Regions from separate parts of the Arthrobacter sp. SLBN-53 genome, predicted to be linked through region 3. Evidence: riboswitches for the same ligand, from Rfam matches in the RefSeq annotation. Region 3 holds a riboswitch; each other region holds the start of a gene.

Region 1 (7,177 bases), 2.0 Mb from region 3:
CGGTCGACGATTACGTCACCAGCGCACGACTGGTCGGCCCGCTGGCGTCCTATCTGGTGGTCAACGTCAGCTCACCGAACACCCCGGGGCTGCGCGATCTGCAGGCGGTCGAGTCGCTGCGGCCCATCCTGGCCGCCGTCCGCGAGGTCGTCACGGTGCCGGTGTTGGTCAAGATAGCGCCCGACCTGTCGGACTCCGATATCGACGATATCGCCGATCTGGCCGTCGAATTGGGCCTGGCCGGCATCGTCGCGACCAACACCACGATCTCTCGGGACGGCTTGCGGACCCCTGGCGTGGACGAGCTCGGCGCGGGCGGGGTGTCCGGTCCGCCGGTCGCCCGACGCGCCCTTGAGGTGTTGCGTCGGCTGTACGCGCGCGTGGGTGATCAACTGGTGCTGATCAGCGTCGGCGGTATCGAGACCGCCGAGGACGCCTGGGAACGCATCCTGGCCGGCGCATCGCTGCTGCAGGGCTACACCGGGTTCGTCTACGGCGGTGGGCTGTACGCCAAGCAGATCCACGACGGTCTGGCACGCCGACTGCGCGAGGGCGGGTTCGCCTCGCTGTCGGAGGCAGTCGGCGCTGAGACCCGCTTCTAGTTCTGTCTGCTTCTAGTTCTGTTCGTACGTGAAGTGCAGCACGGCCCGAGCGATGGCCTGACCGAAGAGGTTGAACCCGAGGAAGGCCGGCGTCGCGCCCTCGGGTAACTCCAGTGACTCCACCGGGAGCGCATGCACGGCCACGTAGTAGCGGTGCGGGCCGTGGCCGGCGGGCGGCGCGGCGCCCAGGAACCGCTTGAGTCCCGCGTCGTTGGTCAGCGTCACCGCGTTGCCGGGCAACGGATCGCCGTTACCGGCGTCGGCAGGCAGTGAGGTGACCGTGGCGGGCAGATCCGCGACGGCCCAGTGCCAGAACCCCGACAGCGTCGGTGCGTCCGGGTCATAGACGGTGACCGCGAAGCTGCGGGTCTCCTCGGGGAAGCCCGACCAGCTCAGCTGGGGTGAGACATCCTTGCCGCCCGCGCCCATGATGCCGCTGACCTGATCGTTGCCTGCGGGCTGGCCGTCGGTGAAGGTCTCCGAGGTCAGCTCGAAGGTCGGCAGTTGCGGCAGGTTGGCGTAGGGATCTGCGGGTGTTGCGGTCATATCGCCCCTCTTCTGGTCAGCAGTTGGTTAGGAAATGCTCGAGCACCTCGGTGCCGAACTGTAGTGCTTCGACGGGTACCCGTTCATCGACGCCGTGGAACAACGCGGCGAAATCCAGATCCGGCGGCAACCGCAGCGGGGCAAAGCCGAAACAGCGAATACCCAACCGCGAGAACGCTTTTGCATCGGTTCCGCCGGAGAGCATGTACGGCACGATCCGCGCTTCGGGATCGATGGCCAGCAGCGCGGCGTTCATCGCATCGACGAGATCACCGTCGAAGGTGGTCTCCACGGACGGCAGATCGCGTTCCCAGGTGCGCACCACGTCGGGGCCGATGAGCTCGTCGACCTCGCGTTCGAAGGCCTCCCGGCGCCCGGGCAGCACCCGGCAGTCGATGACGGCCTCGGCGGTCGCCGGGATCACGTTCGCCTTGTAGCCGGCCTTGAGCATCGTCGGGTTGGCGGTATCGCGCAGCGTGGCACCGACGATGCGGGCAATATCACCGAGTTTGGCGATGGTGCCGTCGAGATCGGGTGAGTCGATGTCGAATTCGTAGCCGGTCTCCTCGGCGACCGCCGCCAGGAACTGTGCGACCGGTTCGGTGAGCACCAGCGGGAACTGGTGCCTGCCGAGCTTGGCGACGGCTACGGCGACCGCGGTGACGGCGTTGTCCTGGTGCACCATCGAGCCGTGCCCGGCGCGGCCCCGCGCCGAGAGCCGCATCCAGGCGATGCCCTTCTCGGCGGTCTCCACCAGATAGAGCCTGCGCTCGCCGCCGTGCCGCGAGGGCACGGTCAGCGAGAAGCCACCGACCTCACCGATCGCCTCGGTGACGCCGTCGAACAGATCGGGCCGGTTGTCGACGAGCCACTGGGCACCGTAGGTGCCACCGTGCTCCTCGTCGGAGACAAAGGCGAAGATCAGATCACGCGGGGGCACGATGCCCGCGCGTTTGAAGTGGCGTGCGACGGCGATCATCATGCCGACCATGTCTTTCATGTCGACCGCGCCGCGGCCCCAGACATAGCCGTCCTTCACCGCTCCCGAGAACGGGTGCACGCTCCAGTCGGCCGGCTCGGCGGGCACGACGTCCAGATGGCCGTGGATCAGCAGGGCGCCGCGCGAGCGGTCCGCACCCGGCAACCGGGCGAACAGGTTGCCGCGGCCGGGGGCGGCCTCGACGTACTCGGTGGTGTAGCCGACCTCGCGGAGGCGGTCGCCCACCCACTGCGCGCAATCCGCCTCGCCCCGCGTGGTCGCCGGATCTCCGGTGTTGGAGGTGTCGAAACGGATGAGGGTGCTGACGAGGTCGACCACCTCGTCGGCGGCGCTGGGCTGGACGGTCACAACCCCATTCGTACCATCGCCGGTGCCCGCCCGGACAGGGTGGCGCACCGGCGCCGACGGGCTGGTTTGGGTCCGACCGCCCCTATCCGTTAGCCTTAGTCGCTCCTCGCCGACGGCGCGGAGAAATGTCCGAGTGGCGGAATGGCAGACGCGCTAGCTTGAGGTGCTAGTGCCCTATTAACGGGCGTGGGGGTTCAAGTCCCCCCTCGGACACAGTTTCTCGATACGGCCCCGGTTGCTCAACCGGGGCCGTATCTATTCATCAGGCGCCAGCCACCAGCGCGGCCAGCCGTTCGGCCGCCCCACTGTCGGGCACCGGCAGGTACGCCACGATCTGGATGTTCGGCACATCCACCGGCGCCAACTGATGGTGTTCCAGGCGCATCTCCCCGATCCCGGCGCGGAAGAAACGCCGCTCCCGCGAGGTGAACCGCTGCACGCTGCGCCGGCGCCACTGCGACTCGAAATGCTCACTGGCCGCGCGAAGCCGGTCGACCAACGTCGAGTGGGCCGGTTCGCCCGCCCGTGATCCCGCCTCGGCCCGGAACTCGGCCAGGAAGCGGCTGCTGTCGTTTTCCCAGTCCGGCAACAACTCCCGGATCGCGGGGTCCATGAACATCAGCCAGAGCAGGTTACGGTCGGCCTCGGCGGTCACCGCGATGTTCGGATACAGCGCGGCGTAGGCCCTGTTCCACGCGGTGATATCCCAGAACGGCCCGATCGCGAACGCCGGGTACCCGCCCAGTGCGTCCAGGAAGCGCTGCACATGCGGCGGCGTCGGCACGTCCGCCGGAATCGGCTCCGGGGCATGGCCGCCGAGGCTGCGCACGTAGTCACGTTCGGCCGGGGTCAGCCGCAGGGCGGTGCTGACCGCATCGAGAACCTGGCGCGACGGGTTGATCTCGCGGCCCTGCTCCAGCCACGTGTACCAGGTGACGCTCACCCCGGCCGCCAGAGCGACCTCCTCACGGCGCAGGCCGCTGGTCCGCATCCGCGGCATCGGGGCATAGCCCAGGTCGGCGCGGGCGGCGGCCTCCCGGCGAGCCCGCAGGAACTCCCCCAACGCCCGGCGCTGCCTGCCGCGTGTGTCCATCCTGAAATGGTATGCCATGGTAGTAGTGCCAATACTAGTATGAGGACCGTCTACCCACGTAGACGCCCTTGCTGCCACGCTGTGTGTTATGGCAGAACTGCGGTCCCGCACGGTCACCCACGGTCGCAACATGGCGGGAGCACGCTCGCTGTTGCGGGCCGCCGGAGTCGCCGGCTCCGATATCGGCAAGCCCATCGTCGCGGTGGCCAACAGCTTCACCGAGTTCGTGCCCGGGCACACGCACCTGCAGCCCGTCGGCCGCATCGTCTCCGAGGCCATCTCGGCCGCCGGTGGTGTGCCGCGCGAGTTCAACACCATCGCCGTCGACGATGGCATCGCGATGGGCCACGGCGGAATGCTGTACTCGCTGCCGTCCCGCGAACTCATCGCCGACTCGGTGGAGTACATGGTCAACGCGCACTGTGCGGACGCGTTGGTGTGTATCTCGAACTGCGACAAGATCACTCCCGGCATGCTGATGGCCGCACTGCGCCTGAACATCCCGACCGTCTTCGTCTCCGGCGGCCCGATGGAGGGTGGCACCGCCGTTCTCGTCGACGGCACCGTCAAGACCCGGCTCAATCTGGTGTCGGCCATCGCCGATGCGGTGAACACCGACGTCTCCGATGACGACATCTCGCGGATCGAGGAGGCCGCCTGCCCGACCTGCGGCTCGTGCTCGGGCATGTTCACCGCCAACTCGATGAACTGCCTCACCGAGGCACTCGGGCTGGCCCTGCCCGGCAACGGTTCGGTGCTGGCGACCCACACCGCGCGGCGCGCCCTCTACGAAAAGGCGGGTAGCACGGTGATGGACATCGTGCGGGCCTACTACGACGATGATGACGCCTCGGTCCTGCCCCGCAACATCGCCACCCGCGATGCATTCGACAACGCCATGGCACTCGATATCGCGATGGGCGGGTCGACCAACACCGTGCTGCACCTGCTGGCCGCCGCCCGGGAGGCCGAGCTGGATTACACCCTGGAAGACATCGAGAAGCGCAGCCGGCTGATCCCGTGCCTGTGCAAGGTGGCCCCCAATGGTCACTACCTGATGGAGGATGTGCACCGCGCCGGCGGTATCCCGGCCATCCTCGGCGAGCTGTGGCGCGGCGGTCATCTGCACGAGACGGTGCACACCGTGCACTCCGGCTCGATGGCGGAATGGCTGCGCGCGTGGGATATCCGCGGCGGGTCGCCGTCGGCCGAGGCCGTCGAACTGTTCCACGCCGCACCGGGGTGTGTGCGGTCGGCATCGGCCTTCTCGCAGTCCGAGCGGTGGGACAGCCTGGACACCGACGCCGAGAACGGCTGCATCCGCGATGTGGCCCACGCCTATTCCGCCGACGGCGGGCTGGCGGTACTGCGCGGCAACCTGTCGGTGGACGGCTGCATCGTCAAGACCGCGGGCGTCGACGAATCCATCTGGACGTTCTCCGGTCCGGCCGTGGTGCTGGAATCGCAGGAGGACGCGGTGGATGCCATCCTGTCCGGCCGGGTGCAACCCGGCGATGTGGTGGTGATCCGTTACGAGGGACCAAGGGGCGGGCCGGGCATGCAGGAAATGCTCTATCCGACTGCCTATTTGAAGGGCCGCGGGCTGGGCGCGCAGTGCGCGCTGATCACCGACGGTCGGTTCTCCGGCGGTACGTCGGGTCTGTCCATCGGCCACGTCTCCCCCGAGGCGGCCGCCGGCGGCACCATCGCGTTGGTGGCCGACGGTGACCTGATCACCATCGACATCCCGCGCCGCAGCATCGAGGTCGAGGTGCCAGGCGAGGAACTGGAGCGTCGACGCGCGGCCCTGGAGGCCGCCGGCGGATACCGGCCCAGGGATCGGCGGCGCACGGTGTCGGCGGCGTTGCGTGCGTACGCCGCGTTGGCGCTCTCGGCAGACAAGGGTGCGGCCCGAGACATCGATGCGGTGTAGTTCACCCTGCTAGCCTGTGCGGGCCAGTCACCTCCGCAGGGAGTAGGGAACCCGGTGTGAATCCGGGACTGACGCGCAGCGGTGAGGGGATGACGAGGCGGGCCACATGCCACTGGGAGTGCATGCTCCTGGGAAGGCGGCCCGCCGAGGACGACCCCCGAGTCCGAATACCTGCTGGCATCCGCGACGGTGTGTCGCGGCTTGTCACCGGGTCTCGCTGATCAGGCCCCAGATGCCGAAGGAATCCCTCATGTCCGCATCTCAGCCCGCCGATCTCATCGATTCAGACTCCCTCGTACAGGCGTGGGACGACCAACAATCGGCCTATATCGCGGGCCGTGAATCCCGCTTTCGCGCCATCACCGACGTCATCGGACTGGCCTGCGGTGACGAACCCGTGGTCGTCGATCTCGCCTGCGGGCCGGGATCGCTGAGCGCCCGCATCCTCAACGCACTTCCCGGTGCCCGGGTGATCGCCCTCGATTTCGACCCCCTGCTGCTCGACCTGGCCACCCGAACGCTCGGCGCCCATGACAGGTTCGGTGTGGTCGAGGCAGACCTTGCCGAGGACACCTGGCCGGATGCGGTGGCAGCGGCAACGGCAGGAACGCCGATATCGGCATTCGTCTCCACCACCGCGCTGCACTGGCTGGACCCGCAGACCTTGTTGGGCGTGTACACCGCCGCGGCAGAAATGCTCTCCGACAACGGCATCCTGCTCAACGGCGACCACTTCCGGTTCGACGGGCGCCAGCCGACCCTTGGCAGGCTGGCCGCCGCCCACGACGCCGGCACCCAGGCGCGCGCACACGTCGCGGGATCGCCTACCTGGGATCAGTGGTGGGCCGCGGCGACGGCCCGCGACGGGGTTGCCGACCTCGCGATACTGCGCGATCAGCGGTTCGCGCACCGAAATCCGCCGCCCACCACCGCGGTGGACTTCCATCTCGCCGCCTTGGCACAGGCCGGATTCTCCGAGGTGGGCACGGTCTGGCAACTGCTCGATGACTACGTGGTCATGGGGGTCAAGTGATGTCGTGGCAGCGCGTCATCGGCGCTCTGGGCGCGGTGTCGATGTTGGTCTCGGGATGCGGCACCCGGATTCCCGACCCGGTCGGCACCTCGGCGACGCCGACCGCCGGCGCGGGATTCCCGGTCGTACTGAAGAACTGCGGCATCGACGTCGAAATGGAAGCCGCGCCCGCACGCGCCATCTCGGTCAATCAACCCGCCACCGAGCTGATGCTCACTCTCGGCTTGGCCGATCGGATGGTCGGCACCGCATCGTGGAACGAACCCGTGCCGGCGCACCTCGCCGAGGCCAACGCGAAGGTCCCCGAACTGAGCGCCGATTTCCCCTCGCTGGAAACCGTTCTGGACACCGAACCCGACTTCGTCTACGCCACATTCGCCTACACGTTCTCCGACCAGGGCATCGCGTCGCGCGAACGCTTTGCCGACCTGGGCATTCCCACCTACCTGTCGGCGAGCGAGTGCAGCGGGCAGCAGGCAGAACAGCACCGCGCCTTGACCTTCGAGGACATCTATACCGAAATCGGGGATATCGCGCGGATATTCGGGGCCGATGGCGATGCGGACCGACTCGTGGCGTCGTTGAAGGATCGAGTACGGTCCGCGACCGCCGACCTGAACAC
Region 2 (7,177 bases), 2.2 Mb from region 3:
ACGAGGAACGTCTGGTCCGCTGCGCGGATCAGGGTGGACGGGCCCGCCCGGTCCGGGTCGGGGATGGGGCTGCCGGTTCCCAACAGAGTCACCTCGATCATGGCCCACATATACCGCCGCAATCGTCCGCAGGTGGCAGATCCGACGTAGCCTGAATGTGGCGGAGGTCACATATCGCGGGAGGGCGTCATGCGGATAGCCGACGTACTGCGGAACAAGGGGTCGGCGGTGGCCACGATCGCACCGGAGACATCGGTGGCCGATCTGCTCGCGGGCCTGGTCGGGCGGAATATCGGCGCGATGGTGGTCGTCGGTCCGGACGGGCCGGTCGGCATCGTCTCCGAGCGCGATGTGGTGCGCCGTCTGCATGATCTGGGTCTGGATCTGCTGACCAGACCGGTCGGCGAGATCATGACCACGCATCTGGTGTTCTGTGCACCCGAGGACTCGGTCGACAGTCTGAGTGCGGCGATGACCCATCACCGGGTGCGGCACATCCCGGTGCTCCAGGACGGCCGGTTGGCCGGGATCGTGAGCATCGGGGACCTGCTCAAGAGCCGCATGCAGGAACTGGAGTCCAGCACGGAGTACTTGCAGGCGTACATCACGCAGGGCTGAATGGACGGGTGCGTGACCCACAGGTACGACCCGCCGCCCGTTCCGATGTCGACACCCTGGGCCGGGTGCTGGGCCGGGCGTTCTTCGACGATCCGGTGATGGCGTGGATGCTGCCCGACCCGCAGGCGCGTCGGCGCAAACTGCACAAGCTGTTCGCCGGACTGACCCGCCATCACCATCTGGCTCGCGGCGGGGTGGAGGTCGCCTGTGCGGAGTCCGGCATCGCGGCGGCGGCGCTGTGGGACCCGCCGGGTCAGTGGCGGCACACCGCGGCCGAGGAATTGCGTGCGGCGCCATCGATGCTGCTGACCTTCGGCGGTGCGGTGCGCCGCGGGATGCAGGTATCGGAGTTGATGAAGCGGTCGCACCCCGACGAGCCGCACTGGTATCTCGCCGTGATCGGCAGCGATCCGCAGGTACGTGGTGGCGGCTTCGGTCACGCGCTGATGCGGTCGCGGTTGGACCGTTGCGATGCCGAGTACGCGCCCGTCTACCTGGAGTCCAGCAACCCCGACAACATCGGTTACTACCAGCGCTTCGGCTTCGAGGTCACCGGAGAGATCACCCTGCGCGACGGGGGACCCGTCATGTACCCGATGTGGCGCAACCCGCGGTAAACCCGTCTGCGGTGCAAGCCGGTAGAGTTCGGTGCTGACCTGCAGGGGAATCCGGTGACAATCCGGAGCTGACGCGCAGCGGTGTGAGGCATGGCCTCGAGCCCGAATGCCTGCGGTCGTGCCACCGTCGACGGCTCCGCGTTTGGGCCCTGTACCGAAGGAAGTCACCGCCGTGCGGGTGATCGTCACGCTGCTCTGTCTTGTCCTCACCGTCACCGCCTGTGGCAGAGCGGAGGCGCCGGCTCCCGCACCCGCTGCCGCGGCCGTAGAAGCCGGCGGTACCAGCTATCCGCTGACGCTGCAGAACTGCGGCGTGCAGGTCACCTTCGAGCATGCGCCGCGACGCGCGGTGTCGCTGTATCAGGCCTCCACCGAGATCCTGCTCTCCCTCGGCCTGGCCGACCGGATGGCGGGCACCTCCACCTGGTTCGACCCGGTGCTGCCCGCGTTGGCCGCCGACAACGACCGGGTGCCCCGGATCGCCGACAACGACCCGAGCCTGGAGGCGGTGCTCGATCTGGAACCCGATCTCATCACCTCGGCGAGCGCCCATACGTTCACCCCTGCTGTCGTCGGTGAGCGCGCCCGCCTGGCCGAACTCGGCATCCCCACCTACCAGTCGCCATCGGTGTGCACCGACGCCATCGTCGACGGTGAGACGGTGACGCGTACCGCACCGCTGGAGATGGACACGCTGTTTCGTGAAATCACCGAGCTGGCACAGATTTTCGACGTCCAGGACCGTGGCGCGGAGCTGGTGAGCCGGCTCAGGCAGCGGCTCGACGACGCACCTCGGATCGCGGCGCGCGAGGCCACGGTGGCGTTCTGGTTCTCCGGGTTGCGCACCCCGTACCTGGCCGGCTGTTGTTCGGCGCCCGGGCTCTACGCCCGCGAGTTCGGCGCCACCAATGTATTCGCCGACGCCGCCGAGGACTGGCCCGAGATCAGCTGGGAGGCGCTGGCCGACCGCAACCCCGACGTGCTGGTGCTGGCCGATCTGAGCCGCAAACGCATCGACGGGGACGCCCTCGACACCAAGATTGCGTTCCTGGAGTCCAACCCCGTCACCCGGAACATGACGGCCGTTCAGCAGAAGCGCTACGTCGTGCTGACGGGCTCCGAACTCGACCCGGGTATCCGTCAGATCGACGCCGTGGAGAAACTCGCCGACGGTTTCGCGACGATCGGGGAACCGAAATGATCGTCCGCGCCGTGCTCGGCATCGCCGCCGTGTCGGCGCTGACCGCCTGCGGACAGTCGGCGGTCAGCGCCCGCAATGACGCCGCAAGCGCCGGTTATCCCATGACGGTGAGCAACTGCGGTCGCGATGTCGTCATTCCCGCGCCGCCGCAGCGCGCGGTCTCGCTGAACCAGGGGTCTACCGAGATCCTGCTGTCGCTCGGGCTCGCCGACCGCATGGTCGGCACCGCCACCTGGACAGATCCGGTCCGGGAGAATCTCGCCGCGGCCAACGCCACGGTTCCGAAACTGGCGGAGAACAAGCCATCGCTGGAGACGGTGCTCGACACCGAACCCGATTTCGTATCGGCATCCTTCGCCGGAACGCTCGGGCCCGGCGGCGTTGCCGACCGCGATCAGTTCGGGTCCCTCGGGGTGCCCACCTATGTGGCACCCAGTGATTGCGTGGGCAGGATGTCTGTGGACACCGACGGACCGCGTGACGAACCGTTCACCATGGCCGCCATCTACCAGGAGATCCGAGAGCTGGCACGCATTTTCGACGTCATCGAGCGTGGTGAGGAGCTGGTCGCCCAGTTGGAGCAGCGGATGCAGGCCAACCGGTTGCAGGTCGATGCCGATCTCGGGTACTGGTTCTCCGATATCCGAGCGCCGTATTTCGCCGGGTGCTGCGGCTCGCCGGGCGTCATCACCGACGCGGTCGGTGCGCGCAACATCTTCGTCGACACCACCGAGGAGTGGCCGCAGGTCAGCTGGGAGGTGATCGCCGAACGCGATCCCGACGTCCTGGTGCTCGCGGACCTGAGCCGGCGCACCATCGACGGTGACGCGCTGGATGCGAAGATCGCCTTCTTGGAGTCCAATCCGGTGACCTCGCGGCTGACCGCCGTGCAGCAGAAGCGCTACATCGTGGTCAACGGCGCCGACCTCAACCCGTCCATCCGCACCGTCGACGGCACCGAGAAGGTCGCCGACGGACTGCGCCGCTTCGGATACGCCGGCGCACGGTGACGCTGCGCACGCCCTCGTTGGCCGTCCTCTGGATACTGGGACTGGCGCTGCTGGTCGCCTCGGCGGCGGCGGCCATCACCATCGGCCCGGCGGCCCTGTCCGTCCGTGACGTCTATGGGATCGTCGCCGAACATCTTGGTGCCGGTCCCTCGGGCGCGACCAGGATCCAGGACGGCATCGTGTGGCAGCTGCGGTTGCCGCGGGTGCTGCTCGCCGCGGTATGCGGTGCGGGGCTGGCCCTGTGTGGTGCGATTCTGCAGTCGCTGCTGCGCAATCCGCTGGCCGATCCGTTCGTGCTCGGAGTGTCCTCGGGCGCCTCGACCGGCGCGGTGTTGATCGCGGTGCTCGGGGTCGGCGCGGGCGCGCTCACGCTCTCCGGTGGCGCATTCGTCGGAGCGGTGCTGTCCTTCGGGGTGGTGCTGCTGTTGGCGCATGCCGCGGGCGGCGGCACCGACCGGGTGGTGCTGGCCGGTGTTGCTGCCACGCAACTGTTCTCGGCGTTGACATCGTTCATCGTCTTGTCATCGGCCGACGCCGAGCAGACCCGGGGCGTGCTGTTCTGGTTGCTCGGTTCCCTTGCCGGGGTGTCCTGGACCGATGTCGCGGTCTGCGGTGTGGTGGTGGGCACCGGACTGGTGTGCTGTTTGGCCTACGCGCGGGCGCTGGACGCCTTCGCCTTCGGTGACGACGCCGCGGCCACCCTCGGGGTGTCGGTCCGGCAGGCCCGCATCGTGTTGCTGGTGATGACCGCGCTGATCACCGCCGCGCTGGTCAGCGCTGCCGGGGCGATCGGATTCGTCGGGTTGGTGTTACCGCACGCCGCCCGATTCGTGGTGGGGCCCGCGCATCTACGTCTGTTGCCGACGGTGGCCATCTTCGGCGCGGTGTTCATGGTGTGGGTCGACACGTTGGCCCGCACCGTGTTCGCGCCGCAGGAGCTACCCACCGGGGTGGTGACCGCGCTGTTGGGTGTGCCTGCGTTCGCGTTGATCCTGTTGCGCCGCCGGGGGATACCGGCATGAGCGCAGCTTGCAAGAGAATCGTCGACACATGAGCCTGCGCGCGGACCGGGTCGGCTGGACACGCTCGGGCCGAATGGTGCTCGACGGTGTCACCCTGAAGCCCGCGGCGGGCAGCACCGTGGGACTGCTCGGGCCGAACGGATCCGGTAAGTCCTCGCTGCTCAAGCTGCTCGCCGGGGTCGATCACCCCGACGACGGGGTGGTCGAACTCGATGGCCGTCCGATAGCCCGGATGTCGCGGCGCACCCTGGCCCGGCGAGTGGCGATGGTGGCCCAGCACGCCGAGACCGAGTTACACATCACGGTGCGTGATGTGGTGCGGCTGGGGCGGATCCCGTACACCGGCATGATCGGGACGGACACCGAGGGCACGGCGGTGGTGGACCGCGCGTTGGCAGCGACCGGGCTGACCGATATGACCGAACGGTTCTGGCAGACCCTGTCCGGCGGTGAGCGCCAGCGGGTCCAGATCGCCAGGGCGCTGGCCCAGGACCCGGACCACCTGCTGCTCGACGAGCCGACCAACCACCTCGACATCGCCCACCAGTTGGAGATCCTGGTGCTGGTCCGCCGGCTGGACATCACGACGGTCGTCGCGCTGCACGACCTCAATCTGGCGGCGATGTTCTGCGATCACATCGTGGTGCTGTCCGGCGGGATCGTCGTGGCGACGGGAATTCCCGCCGAGGTGCTTACCGAAGAGCTGATCGAGATGGTGTACGGGGTCCGATGCCGGGTCAGCGTCGAGGACGGGCTGCCGCATGTTCGGTTCGCGCTCGACTGATCAGGCGACCGGTTGGATCTCCCGATCGGCCAGCGAGTTGCCGGCGAAAGCGCCGCGGTAACGCGCGGCCGGATGGCTGTCGGGCAGCCGGTCACCCTTGCCGAGCAGCTTGTGGCGCAACGTACCCGACTTGTCGGTGCCGAGCAGGCCGCGCTCACGCAAGGTGGGGAACAGCCGGTCGGCCACCTCGCGGAACGATTGTGGAACCGTCGCGTGATAGACGTTGATCCCGTCCACACCGGCCTCCCGCCATTCTTCCAAGCGATCCGCGATCTCGGTGGGGGTGCCCACGACCCGGTTGGCGCCCTCCATCACCCATGCCATGTCGCGGATGGTGGGCTCCTCGTTGCCGGAAACCTCGGCGGCCCAGCGCTTGAAGCTCTGGATGCCGGTGAACTCACCGAGCTCACTGATCGGGGTATCCAGCGGCAGCCCGCCCGCGTCGATACCGGCATCGCCGAGTGCGTGCAAGGCGATGCCCTCCAGATCGAGGTAGCGCTTGAGTTCGTCGTTGCGTCGGATCGCGTCGGCATGGGTGTCGCCGATGACGAAGGACAGGCCTTGGGCAAAGGTGATGTCGTCGGGATCCCTGCCGTACTCGGCGGCCAGTGATCGGGTTTCGGTGGTCAGCTTGTAGGCATCCGCCGGTGAGGGGCTGCCGATGTAGACGCCCTCGGCATTACGTGCCGAGAACAGTTGGCCCGCGGGGGAGGAACCGGCCTGGAACAGCACCGGTGTGCGTTGCGGAGACGGTGAGGTGAAATGCGGTCCCTCGACGCGGTAGCGCGGTCCGACGTGGTTGATCCGGTGGATCTTCGCCGGGTCGGAATGCACGCTGCGCTGCTTGTCCTGTACCAGCGCGTCCTCGTCCCAGGAACCCTCCCAGAGTTTGTAGGCGACGTCGACGTATTCGTGGGCCCACTCGTAGCGCTCGTCGTGGGCGAGGGTGCCCTCGTGGCCGAAACTGCGAAACATGTTGGCGTTGAAGCTGGTCACGATGTTCCAGCCCAGCCGGCCCTCGGTGTAATGATCGAGTGAGGACATCCGCCTGGCGAAATTGAACGGGTGATCCTGGATGATCGAGCTGGTGAACACGATGCCGAGGTTCTCCGTCACCGCCGCGAGCGCCGACGCCAGCACCGAGGGATCGTTCACCGGGATCTGGATGCCCGCCTCGACCGATTTGCGCCAGTTGCCGTTCCACGGCGCGCGCAACCCGAAGACATCGGCGAAGAACAGCAGATCGTAGCCCGCCTTGTCGACCTCGGCGGCCAGCGAAGTCCAATGCCGCAAGGAATTGAACTTGTGGTTCTGCGCCTCCGGTGCCCGCCACAACCCGTGCAGCACGTGGGATGCGGTATTCATCACGAATGCCGAGTAATACAGCGGTTTACGGCGTCGGTCGGTCACGAGCTGGTGCCTTGTCCCGCGGAGTCCGACTCGCCGATCGGACCGAGGGTGTCGCGGATCAGGGCGTTGTCGGTGGTCTGTAGGAACTCGGCGATCTTCGGGTCGGAGAAGGTGGCGATCAGCTTCTCGACGTTCGGGTCGTCGAGATGTTTGTTGCTGACCACCAGGCCACCCTCGCTGCCTGCGGGTGCTGGATGGCGGTCCAGGATCTGATATTCGCGCAAGCCCGCGGCGTACACATCGGAGATGTGCACCACCACGGCGTCGACATCGGCCAGGCTGCGGGCCAGCTGGCCGATCGGTACCTGGATGAACTCGTAGTCCTTCGGGTTGGTGGCCACATCGCTGAGCTGGGGCAGCCCCTCGACGGTGTCCTTGCCGGGCTTCAGGGTGATCTGGCCGGCCTCGGCGAGATCCAGCAGGGCAATGGCCTGACCGGCGGGATCGTCACGCAGGGCGATCTTGGCACCGGCGGGCAGTTGGTCCCAGCTGTCGTACTTGTCGGAGTAGGTGGC
Region 3 (7,177 bases):
CGGAGTCGGCGTTCGGGGACGGTCGGGTCTATCTGGAGCAGGCGGTGATCAACCCGCGCCATATCGAGGTGCAGATCCTCGCCGATGGTGATGGCAATGTGATCCATCTGTTCGAGCGGGACTGCAGTTTGCAGCGTCGCCATCAGAAGGTCATCGAGTTGGCCCCGGCCCCGAATCTGGATCCGGCGGTGCGGGAGAAGATCTGTGCCGATGCGGTGGCATTGGCACGGCACATCGATTACTTCTGTGCGGGGACCATCGAGTTTCTGCTCGACGAGCGCGGTCATCATGTGTTCATCGAGTGCAATCCGCGGATTCAGGTGGAGCACACGGTGACCGAGGAGATCACCGATGTGGATTTGGTGTCCTCGCAGTTGCGGATCGCTGCGGGGGAGACCCTGGCCGATCTGGGGTTGAGTCAGGACAAGATTCTGGATGCGGGTGCGCGCGGCTTCTCGTTGCAGTGCCGCATCACCACTGAGGATCCGGCCAACGGGTTTCGTCCCGATACCGGGCGTATCACGGCCTACCGCTCTCCGGGTGGTGCGGGTATCCGGTTGGATGGTGGCACGCACACCGGTGCGGAGATCAGCGCGCATTTCGATTCGATGTTGGTGAAGTTGACCTGTCGCGGTCGGGATTTCGGTATGGCCGCCGCGCGGGCGCGTCGTGCGTTGGCGGAGTTCCGGATCCGCGGTGTGACCACCAACATCCCGTTCCTGCTCGCGGTGATCGATGATCCGGATTTCCGGGCGGGCCGGGTGACGACATCGTTCATCGATGAGCGCCCGCAGCTGTTGACCTCGCACACCCCGGCCGATCGTGGCACCAAGATCCTGAACTATCTGGCCGATGTGACGGTGAACAAGCCCAACGGGGCGCGCCCGTCACCGGTGTATGCCGCCGACAAGCTGCCCCCGTGCGACCTGTCGGTGGCCCCGCCTGCGGGGTCCAAGCAGAAGTTGGTGGAGCTCGGGCCGCAGGGATTTGCGCAGTGGCTCAAGGATTCCCCGGCCCTCGGGGTGACCGATACGACGTTCCGCGATGCGCATCAGTCGTTGTTGGCGACCCGGGTGCGCTCCAACGGGTTGTTGTTGGTGGCGCCGTATGTGGCCCGGTTGACCCCGCAGTTGTTGTCGGTGGAGTGTTGGGGTGGCGCGACTTATGATGTGGCGCTGCGCTTTCTGAAGGAAGACCCGTGGGAGCGCCTTGCCGCGTTGCGGGAGGCGATGCCCAACATCTGTTTGCAGATGCTGCTGCGCGGGCGTAACACCGTGGGCTACACCCCGTATCCGGAGCTGGTCACCGAGGCCTTTGTCGATGAGGCGACCGCGACCGGTGTCGATATTTTCCGGATTTTCGATGCGTTGAACAATGTGGACTCGATGCGCCCGGCCATCGATGCGGTGCGCGCGACCGGGTCGGCGGTGGCCGAGGTGGCGATGTCCTACACCGGGGACCTCAGCAACCCTGCCGAGGACCTCTACACCCTGGATTACTACTTGCGCTTGGCCGAGCAGATCGTGGCGGCCGGGGCGCATGTGTTGGCGATCAAGGACATGGCCGGGTTGTTGCGCCCGCAGGCCGCCACGAAGCTCGTGGGTGCGCTGACCGAGCGGTTCGATCTGCCGGTGCATGTGCACACCCATGACACTCCCGGTGGGCAGTTGGCGACCTATCTGGCGGCCTGGACCGCGGGCGCTTCGGCGGTGGATGGGGCCTCGGCGCCGTTGGCGGGCACCACGAGCCAGCCCGCACTGTCGGCGATCGTGGCCGCCACCGCGCATACCGACCGCGATACCGGTCTGGACCTCACGGCGGTGTGTGATCTGGAGCCGTACTGGGAGGCGTTGCGCAAGGTCTACAGCCCGTTTGAGGCCGGTCTGCCGGCGCCGACGGGGCGGGTGTACACCCATGAGATCCCCGGTGGGCAGCTGAGCAATCTGCGGACCCAGGCCGTGGCGTTGGGGTTGGGGGATCGGTTCGAGGAGATCGAGGACGCCTACGCCGGGGCGGATCGGGTGTTGGGCCGGTTGGTCAAGGTGACTCCGTCGAGCAAGGTGGTGGGGGATCTGGCGTTGGCGTTGGTGGGTGCCGGTGCTGATGCCGATGAGTTCGCCGCCGATCCGGATCGCTATGACATTCCCGACAGTGTGATCGGGTTCCTGCGTGGTGAGTTGGGTGATCCGGCCGGTGGTTGGCCGGAACCGTGGCGCAGCAAGGCATTACAGGGCCGCGCCGACGCCAAACCCGAAACCCCGCTCTCTGCAGAGGATGAGGCGGCGCTGTCGGTCGGTGGGCGTTCCCGTCAGGAGACGTTGAATCGGTTGCTGTTCCCCGGTCCCACCAAGGAGTTTCAGGCCCACCGCGACCAGTACGGCGACACCTCGATGCTCTCGGCCAACCAGTTCTTCTACGGGTTGCGCCAGGGCGAGGAACACCGTGTGCAACTCGAACCGGGGGTGGAACTGCTGATCGGCCTGGAGGCTGTCTCCGAGGCCGACGAGCGTGGGATGCGTACCGTGCTGGCCATCCTCAACGGGCAGCTGCGCCCCACCCTGGTCCGGGACCGCAGCATCGCCAGCGAGGTCGCCGCGGCCGAAAAGGCCGACAAGACCAACCCCGACCACATCGCCGCCCCGTTCGCCGGGGTCGTCACCATCGGCGTGGACGCCGGTGACACCGTGCAGGCCGGACAGACCATCGCCACCATCGAAGCCATGAAGATGGAAGCTGCCATCACCGCACCCAAGGCCGGCACCGTGACCCGCATCGCCGTCACCGGCACCGCCCAAGTCGAGGGCGGCGACCTCCTGGTCGTGATCTCGTGACCGGCCCAGTGGCCGGAACGCCGAGCCCTGGCGATGTAGGCTGACCGATGCAACTGGTTTGCTGTGAATCTCTATCACGGCATCGAGCCCCGCATGCTGACTCAGGTGCGGTGCGAGAGGGAACCCGGTGAGAATCCGGGACTGTCCCGCAGCGGTATGTAGGAACGAACGCCGTAACAGGCACTGGTGTCACACACCGGGAAGCCACGGCCACTAGGTGCATCGAGCGGATGCGAGCCTGCGAGTCCGAAGACCTGCCAGCTGCGCCGGGCGCGCCGCGCCCGGCGGCGCATCGCCTCGCGGAATGGGCGGATGTCCGAACAGCGACTGCTGCTGCGTCGGTCGTCTTCCTCAGGCGATGAGCTTCCCGTCGCATCGAAGGACGACCGTCGTGCCGTTGAACACCATCGCTCTGGAGTTGGTGCCACCGAATCTGGATCGTGGGCCCGACCACGTCCGAGATGAAGCTCACAAGATTGTGGCCCTGGCCGCAAATTCGGGGATTTCCGGGCGAATCGGTCACATCATGATCCCCGGGATGATCGAAGAGGACGGTGATCGCCCCGTCGAGATGCAGCCGAAGATGGACGTGCTCGACTACTGGACGGATCTGCGCACCGGTCTCGACGGCGTTCGGGCACTCTGTACCCAGGTGACTGCTTTCCATGACGAGGCAACGGCGTGGCTCCGGCCGATGCGCTGGCGAAGTTCGACGAGCTCGTCACACACCGCGGGGCCATACTGATCCCGACCCGCGAGGCGGAGCAGGACAGATTCGACGTCAAATGCGCCAAGGGCGCAACATTCGGCATGACGCAGCTGCTGTACTCCGACGCGATCACCGGATTCCTGCGTGATTTCGCCCGAACCAGCCCGCATCGACCGGAGATCCTGTTGTCGTTCGGATTCGTGCCGAAGATAGAGGATCGGGTCGGCCTGATCGACTGGTTGATCCGCGATGCAGGTAACGAGACCGTCGCGCGGGAGCAGGCTTTCGTCCGAGAACTGGCCACCAGTGACCCGGATACGAAACGACGGCTCCTCGTGGATCTGTACGAGAAGGTCATCGACGGTGTTGCCGACCTGGGATTTCCGCTGAGCGTGCACTTTGAGGCCCCCTACGGTATCAGCGGTCCGGCGTTCGACACGTTCGCCGAGATGCTGGCGTACTGGTCGCCGTGACGAGCGCACGTGACCGCGACACGCCGATGCGGGTCATGGGCATCCTCAACGCGACACCCGACTCCTTCTGGGCGCAAAGCAGATTCGATACGGCCGATCCGGCGGTGGAGGCCGGTCTGATGATGTTCGACGACGGAGCCTGGGCGGTGGACGTCGGCGGAGAATCCACTCGGCCCGGAGCCGTTCCGGTATCGGTGGACGAAGAGATCGACCGGGTGGTGCCGATCGTCGCCGAACTCGCACATTGCGGTGTGGTGTCTGTCGATACCCGTAATCGTGAGGTCGCGGAGGAAGCGGTCCGGGCCGGAGCCCGCATCATCAACGACGTGTCCGGCAAGCTGTACGACCTCGCCGGGAGACTGAGTGTCGGATATGTGAGCATGCACGCGCATACGGTTCCGGTTCTGGCAGAAGGCTACCCGGAGTATGGCGACGTGAATGCCGAGGCGCGAGCCTTTGTCCAGGGAACGGCTGAATCGGCGTTCACAGCCGGTGCCCGGCCGGTGTGGGTGGATCCGGGAATCGGGTTCGGCAAGTCTGTTGCCGACAACCTCGAATTGCTGCGCCGACTACCTGATCTGTGCGGCGGGCCATTTCCCGTCGTACTGGGGGTGAGCCGCAAGTCTTTTCTCGGTGCGCTGACCGGCCGCGGTGCGGATGGTCGGTTGGCGGCCTCGCTTGCTGTGTTGGGCGCCGCGTGGACAGCCGGAGTTGACACCGTGCGGGTCCACGACGTCCCAGAGACGCTCGACACCATCGCGGTGCTCGAGGCACTTGCTGGAACAGCCCGAGCGCCTACAGTGCCCCTGAGTGCTCAATGAGACCGTGCCCCGGAGCCCGTAAGGACTCCGGGGCACGACTGTCGTCACCGTTCTGCGCGCACCACCTTGGCGGCCTCGACCATGTTGCGGAGCGACTCGCTGATCTCGTCGGTCCTGCGGGTCTTCAAACCGCAGTCCGGGTTTACCCAAAGGCGTTCCACAGGAACCGCTTCCAGCGCCTCACGTAGCGCCACGATTATCTCCTGCTTGGTCGGCACCCGCGGGGAATGAATATCGTAGACACCCGGTCCCACTCCATTGCTGAAGCCCACCGCGTTGAGATCGGTGAGCACCTCCATATGCGATCGTGCGGCCTCGATGGACGTGACGTCGGCGTCGAGGTCGGCGATGGCGCCGATCACTTCCCCGAACTCCGAGTAGCACAGATGGGTGTGCACCTGGGTGTCGTCGCGCACACCCGCAGTGGCCAACCTGAAGGCCTCCACCGACCACGCCAGGTAATCCTGTTTCTCCTTGGAGCGCAATGGGAGCAGTTCCCGCAGCGCAGGCTCGTCGACCTGGATGATGGCGATACCGGCTTTCTCCAGGTCCACCGTCTCGTCCCGGATGGCGAGTGCGACCTGTGCAGCCGTGTCGGCCAGCGGTTGGTCATCACGGACGAATGACCACGCCAGGATGGTCACCGGACCGGTCAGCATTCCCTTGACCGGTTTGGCGGTGAGCGACTGTGCGTAGGCCGCCCACGCGACGGTCATCGGCCACGGACGCGCCACGTCACCGTAGAGAATCGGGGGACGGACACACCGGGACCCGTAGGACTGCACCCAGCCGTTCTGGGTGGCGAAGAACCCGTCCAACTGCTCGGCGAAGTACTGCACCATGTCGTTGCGCTCGGGCTCACCGTGCACCAGCACGTCGATTCCGAGTTCTTCCTGCAACGCGATGACGGCTGCGACCTCGTCTTTCATCTTCTGCTCATACTGAGTCTCGTCGATCCTGCCGGCGCGGAGATCGGCGCGTGCCACCCGAATCTCGGTGGTTTGCGGATATGAACCGATTGTCGTGGTCGGCAGCGTGGGGAGGTTAAGCCGTTTCTGCTGCGCGGTGCGCCGATCGGCGGCGATGCCCCGTCCGGACGCTCCTGCCGCCCGGATGGCGTCGAGCCTGGAGCGGATATCGGTGTTGTTCAACCGAAGGTCGACCTTGCGGGAAGCCGCTGCGGCGTTCGATGTTTCGATCTCCGAGGCGATGGCTTCCCGGCCCTGCGCGAGCCCCTTGGCCAAGGTCACCACTTCGGCGACCTTCTCGGCGCCGAATGCCAACCAACTACGCAATGCCTCATCGAGGTCGGTCTCGGGCTCCAACGCGTACGGGACGTGCAGGGTCGAGCAGGATGTCGACACGACGACGTGGCCGGCCGGACCCACGAGGGTGGCGAGCGTGGTCAGCGCGCTCTCCAGGTCGGTGCGCCAGATGTTGCGTCCGTCGACAATGCCGGCGACGACGGTCTTTCCGGCCAGTTCCGGCACGGCAGAAACGGCGTCCACCGAGCCGTACACCGCGTCGATTCCGATGGCCTCGACAGAGGTGCGGGCCAGGGCAGGCAGCGTGTCGGTCAACTGGCCGAAGTATGTCGCGACGAAGATGGCCGGGCGGTGGGTGAGCGCACCGAGCCGGGTGTACGTGGTCTCTGCCAGTGCACCGACGTCGTCGATGTTGTCGGTGACCAGGATCGGCTCGTCGATCTGAACCCAACCGACCCCGCGTTCGGCAAGGAGCTCCAGCAGTTGGGCGTAGACGCCGACCAATTCGTCGAGCCGCTCGATCGGCGCGCCGGCACCGTCGACGGCCTTGCTCAGCGCCAGATAGGTGATGGGACCCACGACCACCGGTCGCAGCGGGACATCGACCGCCGCCGCCTCATCGAGTTCGGCCAGCAGTTTGCCGGGATTCAGCGAGAAAGTGGTATCCGGGCCGATTTCGGGGACGATGTAGTGATAGTTGGTGTCGAACCACTTGGTCATCTCCAAGGGGGCTACGTCGACGCCGTCATAGGTCCCGCCGCGGGCAGCGGCGAAGTAGCGGTCCAGGTCGTCGTGGACGCCCGCAACACGCGGGGGCAGGGTGCCCAGTAACACCGACTGGTCCAGCATGTGGTCGTAGTACGAGAACGTGTTGACCGGTATCGAGTCGACGCCGGCGTCGGCGAGCTGGCGCACCGTGTCACCCCGCAGGGTGGCTGCCACAGCTTCGAGTTCGGCGCGGTCGATCTTCTTGGACCAGTACTTCTCAACCGCGCGCTTCAGCTCGCGGTTAGGGCCGACACGCGGCGACCCCAGTATGGTGGCGGTGAACGTGGGGGCAGATTGTGTTGTCACACAG

The links. Region 3 has a riboswitch for cobalamin ahead of FBY28_RS26220 (mycobacterial-type methylenetetrahydrofolate reductase). Riboswitches for the same ligand answer to the same signal wherever they lie in the genome.
Region 1: it holds a riboswitch for cobalamin, as region 3 does, so the genes downstream of both, FBY28_RS25510 (methyltransferase domain-containing protein) here and FBY28_RS26220 (mycobacterial-type methylenetetrahydrofolate reductase) in region 3, are expected to answer to the same signal.
Region 2: it holds a riboswitch for cobalamin, as region 3 does, so the genes downstream of both, FBY28_RS05130 (ABC transporter substrate-binding protein) here and FBY28_RS26220 (mycobacterial-type methylenetetrahydrofolate reductase) in region 3, are expected to answer to the same signal.

What each region holds. Positions count from the first base shown of each region.
Region 1 is NZ_VFNN01000001.1:5,332,210-5,339,386, reverse strand. It holds gene FBY28_RS25540 (quinone-dependent dihydroorotate dehydrogenase) at 1-602, shown strand, start outside; gene FBY28_RS25535 (YbhB/YbcL family Raf kinase inhibitor-like protein) at 615-1,148, opposite strand; gene FBY28_RS25530 (M20/M25/M40 family metallo-hydrolase) at 1,165-2,496, opposite strand; tRNA gene FBY28_RS25525 (tRNA-Leu) at 2,624-2,709, shown strand; gene FBY28_RS25520 (helix-turn-helix transcriptional regulator) at 2,759-3,589, opposite strand; gene ilvD (dihydroxy-acid dehydratase) at 3,678-5,522, shown strand; cobalamin riboswitch at 5,530-5,715, shown strand; gene FBY28_RS25510 (methyltransferase domain-containing protein) at 5,773-6,555, shown strand; gene FBY28_RS25505 (ABC transporter substrate-binding protein) at 6,555-7,177, shown strand, end outside.
Region 2 is NZ_VFNN01000001.1:1,073,207-1,080,383, reverse strand. It holds gene FBY28_RS05145 (ribonuclease Z) at 1-101, opposite strand, end outside; gene FBY28_RS05140 (CBS domain-containing protein) at 190-618, shown strand; gene FBY28_RS05135 (GNAT family N-acetyltransferase) at 627-1,235, shown strand; cobalamin riboswitch at 1,238-1,367, shown strand; gene FBY28_RS05130 (ABC transporter substrate-binding protein) at 1,408-2,436, shown strand; gene FBY28_RS05125 (ABC transporter substrate-binding protein) at 2,433-3,446, shown strand; gene FBY28_RS05120 (FecCD family ABC transporter permease) at 3,443-4,468, shown strand; gene FBY28_RS05115 (ABC transporter ATP-binding protein) at 4,497-5,252, shown strand; gene FBY28_RS05110 (LLM class flavin-dependent oxidoreductase) at 5,253-6,662, opposite strand; gene FBY28_RS05105 (MetQ/NlpA family ABC transporter substrate-binding protein) at 6,659-7,177, opposite strand, start outside.
Region 3 is NZ_VFNN01000001.1:3,295,485-3,302,661, forward strand. It holds gene FBY28_RS15745 (pyruvate carboxylase) at 1-2,831, shown strand, start outside; cobalamin riboswitch at 2,899-3,107, shown strand; partial or broken gene FBY28_RS26220 (mycobacterial-type methylenetetrahydrofolate reductase) at 3,190-4,013, shown strand; gene folP (dihydropteroate synthase) at 4,049-4,834, shown strand; gene metE (5-methyltetrahydropteroyltriglutamate--homocysteine S-methyltransferase) at 4,879-7,173, opposite strand.